Regions from separate parts of the Marinobacter bohaiensis genome, predicted to be linked through region 1. Evidence: riboswitches for the same ligand, from Rfam matches in the RefSeq annotation. Region 1 holds a riboswitch; the other holds the start of a gene.
The links. Region 1 has a riboswitch for thiamine pyrophosphate ahead of thiC (phosphomethylpyrimidine synthase ThiC). Riboswitches for the same ligand answer to the same signal wherever they lie in the genome.

Region 1 (5,700 bases):
GCACGGTCGATCAGGTCCAGTACCGCCTGCAGGCTTTCGCTGGTCTTAATGCCCAGCAGGACGCCATCGGGGTCGTCCATCAGGTGCGGATCCGTCACCTGCAGGACGCGCAGCGGCGCGCCGGCAGGACGTTCTGTTAACGAAGGCGTGAATGGGGTGTGCATGACAGGGCCGCAACTCCAGGACGGATCTGATCCATAACGGTACACAATTTCGATTGTGTATACAGTAACCGATCCACCGCGGATTTTCCTGAAAACCTGTCACATTCGACGGGAGATCAACGCCCTGACGTGAATGGCGCTATCAGTCGGCGACCGGCCAGGCAATGCGCCCGGCGGGGACGTGCCCGAAACGCAGGCAGAACGCCAGCCAGTCCGCCAGGAAGGCATTGACCTGGGTTTTCTCGTCCGGGTGATGCATGAACCGGTTGGGGTAGTCGTTGATCGCCTCGATCCGGTTGTAGCGGTAGCAGCTGATCACTTCCGCCAGTCCGGCGTCGTGGTAGACCCGGACCGTCAGGTGCGGGTTGTTGAGCCAGCGGCCGGCGTTGTGGATTTGCTCCAGCAGCAGGGTCTCGGTAAAGCGCGACTGCTGCAGCTGCTCGATACGCACACGTCCGAAATAGGCATCGCCGTCGCGCAACTCGAATTCCGCCACGTCCGGATGCTCCTCCGCCAACAGGCGCAGGCGCCGGATGCGGCCGTAGTTGGCCTCGCAAAGCGCCCCGAAACGCCGGAGGTCCGGCACATAGGCCTTCTTGCGCTGTAATGTCGTGCCGGTGTCCTGAGCCATCAGCTCCACTCTTCCTTCAGTCGGTTGCGCTGCATGGCCAGCCATTGCAGCGCGATGATCGCGGCGGCGTTATTGATCCGTCCATCCGCTATCATACGCAAAGCATCCTCCGCCGCCATTACATGTGCGCGAATATCTTCGTTCTCTTCGGCGAGCCCGTACAGGCCGCCGGCGCCCTCGGTACTGACGTGTCCGCAGTACAGTGACACCATCTCGGTCGTCCCACCCGGTGACACCAGATACTGGCAGATTTTCTCCAGACGCCGGAAGGTCAGACCGGCTTCCTCATCCGCCTCGCGGTGGGCCACATCCTCCGGCGTTTCCCCCGGCTCATTCATACCAGCCACCAGTTCCAGCAGCCACGGCGACTGATCGCGCCACAGAGCCCCGGGCCGGAACTGCTCCAGCAGCACGACCTCGTCGCGCACCGGGTCATACGGCAGCACGCAGGTGGCATCGCCGCGCAGAAACAGCTCACGCTCGAACGCCCCGGTCTGACCGCCGGCGAACATTGCGTGGCTCAGGTGCAGCCGCTCCATGCGGAAAAAGCCCTGGAAGACGGTCTCGCGCTTGTCGATGCGAACGTCATCCTGGGAGAACTGGAAGGGTTTGCGGGTCGTCTCGGACATGAGCCTGCCTGTTTGCGGGAGTGAAGCAGAACAATAGAGGGCGCGAGGCCGATATTTCAAGCCCCGCCCCTGTCGACAGGTCAGGTCAGCGATGTCGCCCGGGGCTACACCCGATCGTAAAGCCGGGCGCCGCCGTCCTTGAACTCGGAGGACTTCTCGCGCAGGCCGCGATCGATCGCGTCACGGGTTTCCAGCCCCTGCTCACTGGCGTAATCCCGAACTTCCTGGGTAATTTTCATGGAGCAGAACTTGGGCCCGCACATGGAACAGAAATGCGCCACCTTGGCCGAATCCTTGGGCAGGGTCTCGTCGTGGTAGGCGCGCGCGGTATCCGGGTCCAGGCCCAGGTTGAACTGGTCCTCCCAGCGGAACTCGAAGCGCGCCCGCGACAAAGCGTCGTCCCGCAACTGGGCGCCGGGATGCCCCTTGGCCAGATCGGCGGCGTGGGCCGCGATCTTGTAGGTGATGATCCCGGTCTTGACGTCGTCTTTGTTGGGCAGTCCCAGGTGCTCCTTGGGCGTGACGTAACAGAGCATCGCGCAGCCGTACCAGCCGATCATCGCCGCGCCGATGCCTGAAGTGATGTGGTCGTAGCCCGGCGCAATGTCGGTAACCAGCGGCCCGAGGGTGTAGAACGGCGCCTCGTCGCAGCAGTCCAGCTGCTTGTCCATGTTTTCCTTGACCAGGTGCATGGGCACGTGGCCCGGCCCCTCGATCATGCACTGGACATCGTGTTTCCAGGCGATCTTGGTCAGCTCACCCAGGGTTTCCAGCTCGCCGAACTGGGCGGCATCGTTGGCATCGGCGATGCTGCCCGGGCGCAGGCCGTCGCCGAGGCTGAAGGACACGTCGTACGCCTTCATGATCTCGCAGATGTCCTCGAAGTGCTCGTAGAGGAAGCTTTCGCGGTGATGGGCCAGACACCACTTGGCCATGATCGAGCCACCGCGGGAGACGATGCCGGTGACGCGTTTGGCGGTCAGCGGCACGTGGTGCAAACGCACGCCGGCATGGATGGTGAAGTAATCCACGCCCTGCTCGGCCTGTTCGATCAGGGTGTCGCGGAAGATCTCCCAGGTCAGGTCCTCGGCCACACCGTTGACCTTTTCCAGGGCCTGATAGATGGGCACCGTGCCAATCGGTACCGGCGAGTTGCGGATGATCCACTCGCGGGTTTCGTGGATGTTCTTGCCGGTGGACAGATCCATCACCGTGTCCGAGCCCCAGCGAATGCCCCAGGTCAGCTTCTCCACCTCTTCCTCGATGGACGAGCTGACCGCCGAGTTGCCGATATTGCCGTTGATCTTCACCAGGAAGTTACGGCCGATGATCATCGGCTCAACTTCCGGATGGTTGATGTTGGCCGGCAGGATGGCCCGGCCCCGGGCGATTTCCTCGCGCACGAACTCCGGCGTGATCTCACTGGGGATCGCCGCACCGTGGGACTGGCCGGGGTGCTGGTCGTCCAGCCAACCCTGCTCCCGCGCCTCCTGCAACTTCAGGTTCTCGCGGATGGCCACATACTCCATTTCCGGCGTGACGATGCCCTGGCGCGCGTAGTGGATCTGGCTGACGTTGCGACCCGCACGGGCCCGGCGCGGCTTGCGATGATCGTCGAACCGCAGGGTGTCCAGCGCCGGATCGCGCAGGCGGCGGCGGGTGTAGTCGGAGCTGTAACCGGGCAGCTCTTCGGTGTCGTCACGCTCGGCGATCCAGGCCGAACGCACCGGCGTCAGGCCCCGGCGCAGGTCGATGTCGGCGGCCGGGTCGGTATAAGGGCCGGAGGTGTCATAAACCACCAGCGGGGCATTGGGCTGCGGCCCGTCCGATGTGGTGGTATCGCTCAGGCGAATCTCGCGCATGGGCACGCGCAGGTCCGGCCGGCTGCCGGTGACATAGATCTTGCGGGAACTGGGCAGCGGGTCCACCGCGGCCTGGTCGACCCGGGCGGCTTCGCTCAGGAACATGGGCTTGGTACTCGTCATGGTAGCGTCCTCTTTCGTTGCCCGCCGGAGAAGCCGGCGGCGAACTGAAATCCATCGAGGCGGAATGCCCTTCTGGACGGAGCGCGTATGACGAGGTGGCGGTCTGGCCGATCCCGGCGCCCGAAACGGGCAGGACCGTTGAACAACTGCCACAACTGAGCCGCTACATAGAGAAGCGTGTCTGTGATTCCTACGCCGGTACTAACCGGATCAGGTTCTCGGGTTTTGCCTGAGGCAATCTCAGCCGGCACGCCGGCACCCCGTCAAGACGCAAACTGGATCATCGGAGGCATTCGATCGGGACGCGGAACCAAGCCGAGCGCCCCATATGTCTCCGGTGGTCATCCGGAGTGTAGAGATACGCCGTATTATTGTCCATAATGTCCAGCGCCGGGGTTCTTCCCCCATCCGGCCGACGCCCGGGTCGGCAGGCAGGACGCTCACCAAAAAAAACGCGCAGGCAGGAGAATTCATGAAGAAACCCTTGCTCACCGGCCTGGTAGGCCTGTTCGTCGCCCAGCCATCGATGGCCCTCGACCTGATCGACGCCTACGAGAAAGCACTGGCCTACGATTCTGGCATCGCCTCGGCCCGAGCCACCTACGAGGCCCAGCAGGCCAACGTTGACGTCACCCGCAGCAACCTCCTGCCCCAACTGGACGCCGTCGGCACCGCCAGCCACACGGACACCGACGGGCCGGCCACGGACGAGTCGTACAAGAGCTACACCTACGGCCTGGAGCTGACCCAGCCGGTGTTCCGTCTGGACGCCTGGTTCAACCTGGACGCCAGCGAGTTCCAGAGCGAAAGCGCCCGGGCCGACTACAGCCTGGCCCAGCAACAGCTGATCCTGGATGTCGCCACCGCCTACTTCAACGTGCTGCGGGCGGAAGACAACCTGACCACGGTCAAGGCCGCCGAAGCCGCTTTCGAACGCCAGTACGACCAGGCCCAGGAGCGTTTCGAGGTGGGCCTGATCGCCATCACCGAGGTATACGAATCACGCGCCTCCTACGACGCCAGCAAGAGCGAGCGCATCGCCGCCGAAGGCGACCTGGACGTGGCGCGGGAACAGCTCAGCCGCCTGATCGGCGAGAACGCCGAAGACCTGCAGAACCTGGAACAGGACTTCCCTCTGTCGCGGCCACAGCCCATGGACCCGGCCGCCTGGGAAAACATCGCCCTGCAACAGAACTGGCGCATCCAGTCCGCCGCCTACCAGTTGCAGTCCAACCGCTCGCTGCTGGATGTGGCCAAGGCCGGCCACTACCCGACCCTGGACCTGAGTGCCAGCTACGGCAACACGGAATACGACGGCATCAACCAGCAGTCGCCGACCCAGGGTACCCAGGACGGGACCTACACCGAGGGTGTGATTGCGCTGAACCTGAATGTGCCCCTGTACGAGGGTAGCGGCACCGAAGCCAGCATCCGCCAGCAGCGGGCGCAGGTGGTGGCCGCCCAGGAGAGCCTGAACACCGTGCGGCGCGACGTCAGCGTCAACACCCGCAGCTTCTACCGCACGGTCAACACCAACATCGAGTCGGTGAACTCCCAGGCGCAGACGATCGTGTCCCGGCGCAGTGCCCTGGATGCGACCCGGGCCGGCTACGAGGTGGGCACCCGCAACATCGTGGAAGTACTCGATGCCGAGCGGAACTACTACGAAGCCCTGCGGGACTACGCCAACGCCCGTTACGACTATGTGGTGAACACCCTGAACCTGAAGCTGACCGCCGGCACCCTGAGCCCGCAGGACCTGGTGGACCTGAACCGCTGGCTCAGCGCCTCCGCACCCGGCATCGAAGCAATTGCCGACGAGAGCAAGACCGTCGATCCTATGCAGGATCAGTAAACGGAAACCACGGCATCCCCCAGGTTCAGTCGAGCTTGGCGAGGATGCCGTTGACCACCTTCTCCAGAGCTCCCCGATTGGCGTCCACCACCGCCAGTGCATGGCGTCCCAGCGCCTCGCGCCGGGCCTCGTTTTGCAAACAGTCGGCCACCGCCGTGGCCAGCTCCCCACTGTCGCCAACCCGGACCAGCGCCTCGCCGCGCTCCAGGCGGTCGTAGATATCGTCGAAGTTGAACACATGCGGTCCGGTCATCACCGGCATGCCCCAGGCCGCCGGCTCCAGCGGATTGTGCCCGCCCCGCTCGATCAGCGACCCGCCCACGAAGGCCACATCCGCAACGCCGTAGAGCAGCATCAACTCTCCCATGGAATCGCCCAGGTAGACCTGGCAATCGTGGTTTACGGTACCGGATGAACGGCGCAGGAGATTGAATCC
Region 2 (5,700 bases), on a different contig from region 1:
ACGATCAGTTCGTCAAAGCGTCCGGCGCCAAAGTGTCCCTGCCACACCTGGAGCGGCATCTGTCCAACGTCCTGGCCGGGCTCTACTCCCTGGGCGGCTCCCCTGACGTGGCGATTGTCGAGGACCTGATCCAGTGCCGCACGTCGCTGACCGACTTTTCGTTCCAGGGCGTGCCGGACATCCGCATCATCGTGTTCCGGGGTTATCCGGTGATGGCTATGCTGCGCCTGGCCACCAAGGCATCGGACGGTAAAGCCAACCTGCACCAGGGCGCCATCGGCGTGGGGATCGACATCGCCACGGGGCAAAGCCTCAACGCGGTGCAGTTCAACCGCCCGGTCAAGACCCATCCGGATACCGGTCACGCGCTGGACAAGATCCACATCGAGGAGTGGCACACCATGCTGGTGATGGCCTCCCGCTGCTACGAGGCCACCGGCCTGGGCTACATGGGCGCCGACCTGGTGCTGGACCAGAAAACCGGCCCCACTCTGCTGGAACTCAACGCACGCCCCGGCCTGGCCATCCAGATGGCCAACGGCAAGGGGCTGCTGCCCCGCCTGCACTACATCGAGGGCCTCAAGCGCACCCACCTGACACCGGAAGCACGGGTGGAGTACGCGATGTCGGTCTTCAGCCACGCCGGCAATCTGTCGACGCCGGCCAAGCGAGACGTTCGCCCCGGAGCCTACGCCAGCGCCTGAGCGCGCCGCCTACCCTGGCCGGATCACTACGAGCCGGAATGCGAACATAAAAAAACCCGCCTCATTCGAGGCGGGTTTTTTATTTCAGCCGGGGTTCGGCTTACTTCATGCCGGCGTCAATGAGCGCCCGCTCGTTGTTCAGCCCCTTGAACAGGCCATAACACATGACCAGCAAGACCAGCGTGAACGGCAAGCCGACACTGACTGCACCCGCCTGGAGCGTGGTCAGGGCCTCAGAGCCGCCACCGAAGATCAGGGCCGCTGCAATGGCGCCTTCCATAACCGCCCAGAAAACACGCTGCTGGGTCGGCGCATCCAGCTTACCGCCGGCGGTGATGGAGTCGATGACCAGCGAACCGGAGTCCGAAGACGTCACGAAGAACACCAGCACCAGGATGATACCGATGAAGGAGATCACCGCGGTCAGCGGGATATTCTCGAACATCTGGAACATGGCCAGGGAAACGTCGCTCAGGCCATCGGTCGCCAGGGTGCCCACGCCCGCCTGAATCTGCTCCAGCGCGCTGCCACCGAAGGCACTCATCCAGACAACCGTGATCACGGTCGGGATAATCAGTACCGCGGTGACGAACTCACGTACGGTGCGGCCTTTGGAAACACGGGCGATGAACATGCCGACGAACGGTGACCAGGAGATCCACCAGGCCCAGTAGAACACGGTCCAGCCGTGGAACCAGGTCTCGTCTTCGCGACCGAACGGGTTGCTCAGCGGCACGATGTTGGCGACGTAGGAGGAGGCGGTGGTCCACATGGCCTGGAACACGCCCAGCGTGTGGCCGGCGAAGATCACGAACGCCAACAGCAGGGCTGCGAGGACCATGTTGATGTTACTGAGAATCTTGACGCCACCGTCCAGGCCGCGCACCACGGATACCAGCGCCACGCAGGTGACACCGACGATGATGGCGATCTGGGTTGCCATGCCGCCGTCGACGCCGAACAGGTACTGCAGACCGGAAGCCGCCTGTTGTGCCCCCAGACCCAGAGATGTTGCCAGACCGAAGATGGTGGCCAGCACCGCCAGGATGTCGATGATGTCACCGATCCAGCCCCAGACGCGATCACCGAAGATCGGGAAGAACGCGGAACGCAGGGTCAGCGGCATGCCCTTGTTGAAGGCGAAGAACGACAGGGACAGCGCGACCACCGCGTAGATCGCCCACGGGTGCAGGCCCCAGTGGTACATGGTGGCGCCCAGTGCCATGCTGGCACCTTCCGGCGTATTGGGCGCTGCATTCAGCGGCGTGCCATACCAGTCGGTGTAGTAGGCCACCGGCTCAGCCACGCCCCAGAACATCAGGCCGATACCCATGCCGGCTGCGAACAGCATTGCGAACCACGACAGGGTGGAGAACTCCGGCACCGCATCCTTGCCGCCGATGCGGATCTTGCCCACCGGCATGAAGATCAGTGCCAGGCAGAAAATCACGAAGATATTACCGCTGATCAGGAACAGCCAGTCAAAGTTATTGATGGCCCCGGTCTTGGCGCCGTTAAGCATTGATTTCGAAACGTCCGGGAACAGCAGGGTTCCCACCACGAATACGATAATCAACGCAGCGGTAATGAAGAACACCGTCTTGTGCAGGTCGAGCCCCAGGGGGGTTACATTGTCCTGACCCGCTTGATAGTCGGTGGAGTACTCGTCTTTAAGGACTTCGCTCACGTCAAGTCTCCTCGAACGGATTTACTGGCCCAATAGTTTTGGACTCAAATTACAGGCGTGTAAGTTTATTGATTTGAGTACAAAATATCAAAATCGAATGACGGCCTGCCTCCATACACTCAACGTAGACCAGATTGGCCGCCGCTTCCCGGAAAATACGGAAAATCCCAATAATATGCCGGAACAGCCGGATAAAGCCGGCCCGAAAGACTTTTCGGCGTCTGAAGAGTGACATTCCCAAGCACCGACATGCGCAGCGTCACGTGAGACGCCCGACCCGCTATTTACTTACAGGTCTAAAGATGGTTGTCACCGTCCGCAAATAGCCCGCCACGCTTCCAGCGGCTCTATGTCCAGCGACTCCATGAAGGCGAAGGTCTCTGTTAGAATGAGACCCTCTCAACGGGGTGTCTGCTGGAAATGGCAGGCTGAGATCAAACCCGCAGAACCTGATCCGGATCATGCCGGCGCAGGGATTGAGTGGCATTGCGCCTATTCTGCGGCCCCCGTTTCCACCGACCGATAACGGGACCCTGACATGGCATTACCTTTCCGGGCACTGCTGGCGGCCCTGGTTTTCTGCAGCCAGTACGCCCTCGCCGCGCCCACACTGACCGTCTACACCTACCCGTCCTTCGTGTCCGAGTGGGGACCGGGACCCGCCATCAAGGAACGCTTCGAAGCCCGCTGCGATTGCACCCTCGATTTCGTAGCCCTCGACAGCAGCGTCGCCATCCTGCACCGGCTGCGCCTGGAGGGCGAATCCACCCCCGCCGACGTGGTGCTCGGCCTGGACGCCAGCATCATGGCAGACGCCCGCAGGACCGGACTGCTGGCACCACACGGCACCTCGCTGTCAGCTCTGAACCTGCCCATTACCTGGAACGACGATACCTTCGTGCCCTACGACTGGGGCTACTTCGCCTTCGTCTACGACACCGAGCAGCTGGAGCATCCCCCGACCAGCCTCGACGCCCTGATCAACGCCCCCGATGACCTCAAGATTATCCTGCAGGATCCGCGAACCAGCACCCCGGGGCTGGGCTTCCTGCTGTGGATGAAGAAAGTCTACGGCGACCGGGCGGCCGAGAAATGGCAGGCCCTGCAGCCGCACATCCTGACTATGACCAAGGGCTGGAGCGACGCCTACTTTTCCCTGTTCATGAACGGCGAGGCGCCGATGGTGCTGTCCTACAGCACCTCGCCGGCCTACCACATGGCGGTGGATAACACCGATCGCTACCAGGCGGTGGCGTTCGACGAGGGGCATTACCTGCAGGTGGAAGTTGGCGCCCGGGTGCGTACCAGCGACCAGCCCGAGCTGGCGCAACGGTTCCTGGCGTTCATGCTGTCACCGGCGTTCCAGAGCGAGATTCCGCTGAAGAACGTGATGTACCCGGCCACCGACCTGGGGGATGAGCTGCCGGACGTCTTTGAACGCCTGATCCGGCCGGAACAGACCCTCTACTTCGAACCGCAAACCGTGGCGGACAACCGCCGGACCTGGATCGACGAGTGGCTCAACGCGACCGCACAATGACACCGCCGCTGAGCCATCCCCGTTGGCAGATCTGGCCGGGTCGCCTGGTGGCGCTACTCCTGCTGGGCATCGTCGCCGCCGGCTTTTTCGGGCTGATGCGCGAGTGGCGCGGGGCGGCGCTGACCGAGCTGTGGCAGTCCGCCTACCTGCGCCAGGTGATCTGGTTCAGCGTCTACCAGGCCGCCCTGTCCACACTGCTGAGCCTGCTGCTGGCCATTCCTGTCGCCCGCGCCCTGCACCGCCAACCACGACTGTTCGGCCGCGGACTGATCCTGCGCCTGAGCGAGCTCAGCCTGGTGCTGCCCAGCATCGTCGCGGCCTTCGGGCTGGTCGCGGTCTACGGCCGCAGCGGCTGGCTCAGCCCGGTGTTCGACGCCCTCGGTGGCTGGACGCTGTACGGCCTGCAGGGCATCCTGCTGGCCCACGTCTTCTTCAACGCCCCCCTGGCGGCGCGCATCCTGCTGCAGGGGCTGGAACGCATCCCCGCCAATCAGTGGCGCCTGGCCGCCCAGTACGGCCTGGGCAGCCGCGCATTGTGGCGCAGCCTGGAGTGGCCCGCGCTGAGACAGGTCCTGCCGGGGCTGGCGGTGTTCATCTTCATCCTCTGCTTCACCAGCTTCGCCATCGTCATGACCCTGGGCGGCGGCCCGCGCTCCACCACCATCGAGGTGGCCATCTACCAGTCCCTGCGCTATGACTTCGACTTCGCCCGTGCCGCGGTGCTGGCACTGGTGCAACTGCTGATCTGCGGCAGCCTGTGGTGGCTGGCCACCCGCTATCGGGGCCCATCCGGACTGGTTCCGGGACAGTTGGAAACGTCACCGGGCCTGCGCCGCGATGCCCGGGGCTTGGCGGGCTGGCGTGACCGCACGTTGCTGGCGCTGTTCCTGCTGTTCCTGCTGCTGCCGCTGGCGGCGGTGGTCTGGAAAGGGCTGCCCGGACTCTGGACCAGCGCCGGCAACACCCTGCTCTGGTCCAGTCTGTTGCGCAGCGTGCTGGTCGCCACGGCCGCGGCCGGAATGAGCCTGGGGTTCGGGCTGGCCATCCTGGGGTGCAGCCGGCACGAACGTCAGGCGGGCCATGGTCGTCGCGCCCGGCTGACCGAAGCCTGCGGCCACCTGACCCTGCTGGTGCCGGCCCTGGTGCTGGGCACGGGGCTTTTCATCCTGCTGCGGCCGCAATTGGGCCAGGGCCCGCAGGGGCTGACGCTGGTGGCGCTGATTAACGCACTGATGGCGCTGCCCTTCGTCCTGCAGGTCCTGCGCGGGCCACTGGCCACGTTGTCGCCCGCGACCTCCCGTCTGGCGGACCAACTCGACGTGCGGGGGCTTTACCGCCTGCGCTGGATCGTCCTGCCGCTGCTGCGGCGCCCGATTCTGCTGGCCCTGGCCTACGCGGCCGGCCTGTCGCTGGGGGACTTCAGCGTGGTGGCCCTGTTCGGCAGCCCGGCCAACCCGACACTGCCGCTGCTGCTGTACCAGCAACTGGCCGGTTACCAGATGGCCAACGCCTCGGCCACGGCGCTGGTGATGCTGCTGCTATTGCTGCTGGTGTTTCATGCGCTCAACCGCCTATCGCGGGCCGCACATCGCAAGCCGCAACAACGTTCATTCCGATCACGCCGGTATCCGATCCATGCTTGACATCGACCGCCTGACTTTCCGTTACCCCGGCGCCGAGCGGGCGCTGACCTTCAGTGTCCGCGTCGACACCGGCACCTGCCTCGCCATCACCGGCCCAAGCGGCTGCGGCAAGAGCACGCTGCTCAA

Region 2: another riboswitch for thiamine pyrophosphate. It lies ahead of thiB (thiamine ABC transporter substrate binding subunit); the one in region 1 lies ahead of thiC (phosphomethylpyrimidine synthase ThiC).

Annotation. Positions count from the first base shown of each region.
Region 1 covers NZ_QGEH01000006.1:88,891-94,590, forward strand. Annotated here, with positions in the region: gene cpdA (3',5'-cyclic-AMP phosphodiesterase) at 1-164, opposite strand, end outside; gene DKK67_RS19675 (DUF1249 domain-containing protein) at 307-795, opposite strand; gene nudF (ADP-ribose diphosphatase) at 795-1,424, opposite strand; gene thiC (phosphomethylpyrimidine synthase ThiC) at 1,529-3,391, opposite strand; TPP riboswitch at 3,580-3,682, opposite strand; gene DKK67_RS19690 (TolC family outer membrane protein) at 3,882-5,264, shown strand; gene waaA (lipid IV(A) 3-deoxy-D-manno-octulosonic acid transferase) at 5,290-5,700, opposite strand, start outside.
Region 2 covers NZ_QGEH01000004.1:157,594-163,293, forward strand. Annotated here, with positions in the region: gene DKK67_RS17375 (alpha-L-glutamate ligase-like protein) at 1-704, shown strand, start outside; gene DKK67_RS17380 (BCCT family transporter) at 805-2,391, opposite strand; TPP riboswitch at 2,785-2,884, shown strand; gene thiB (thiamine ABC transporter substrate binding subunit) at 2,930-3,931, shown strand; gene thiP (thiamine/thiamine pyrophosphate ABC transporter permease) at 3,907-5,574, shown strand; gene DKK67_RS17395 (ATP-binding cassette domain-containing protein) at 5,567-5,700, shown strand, end outside.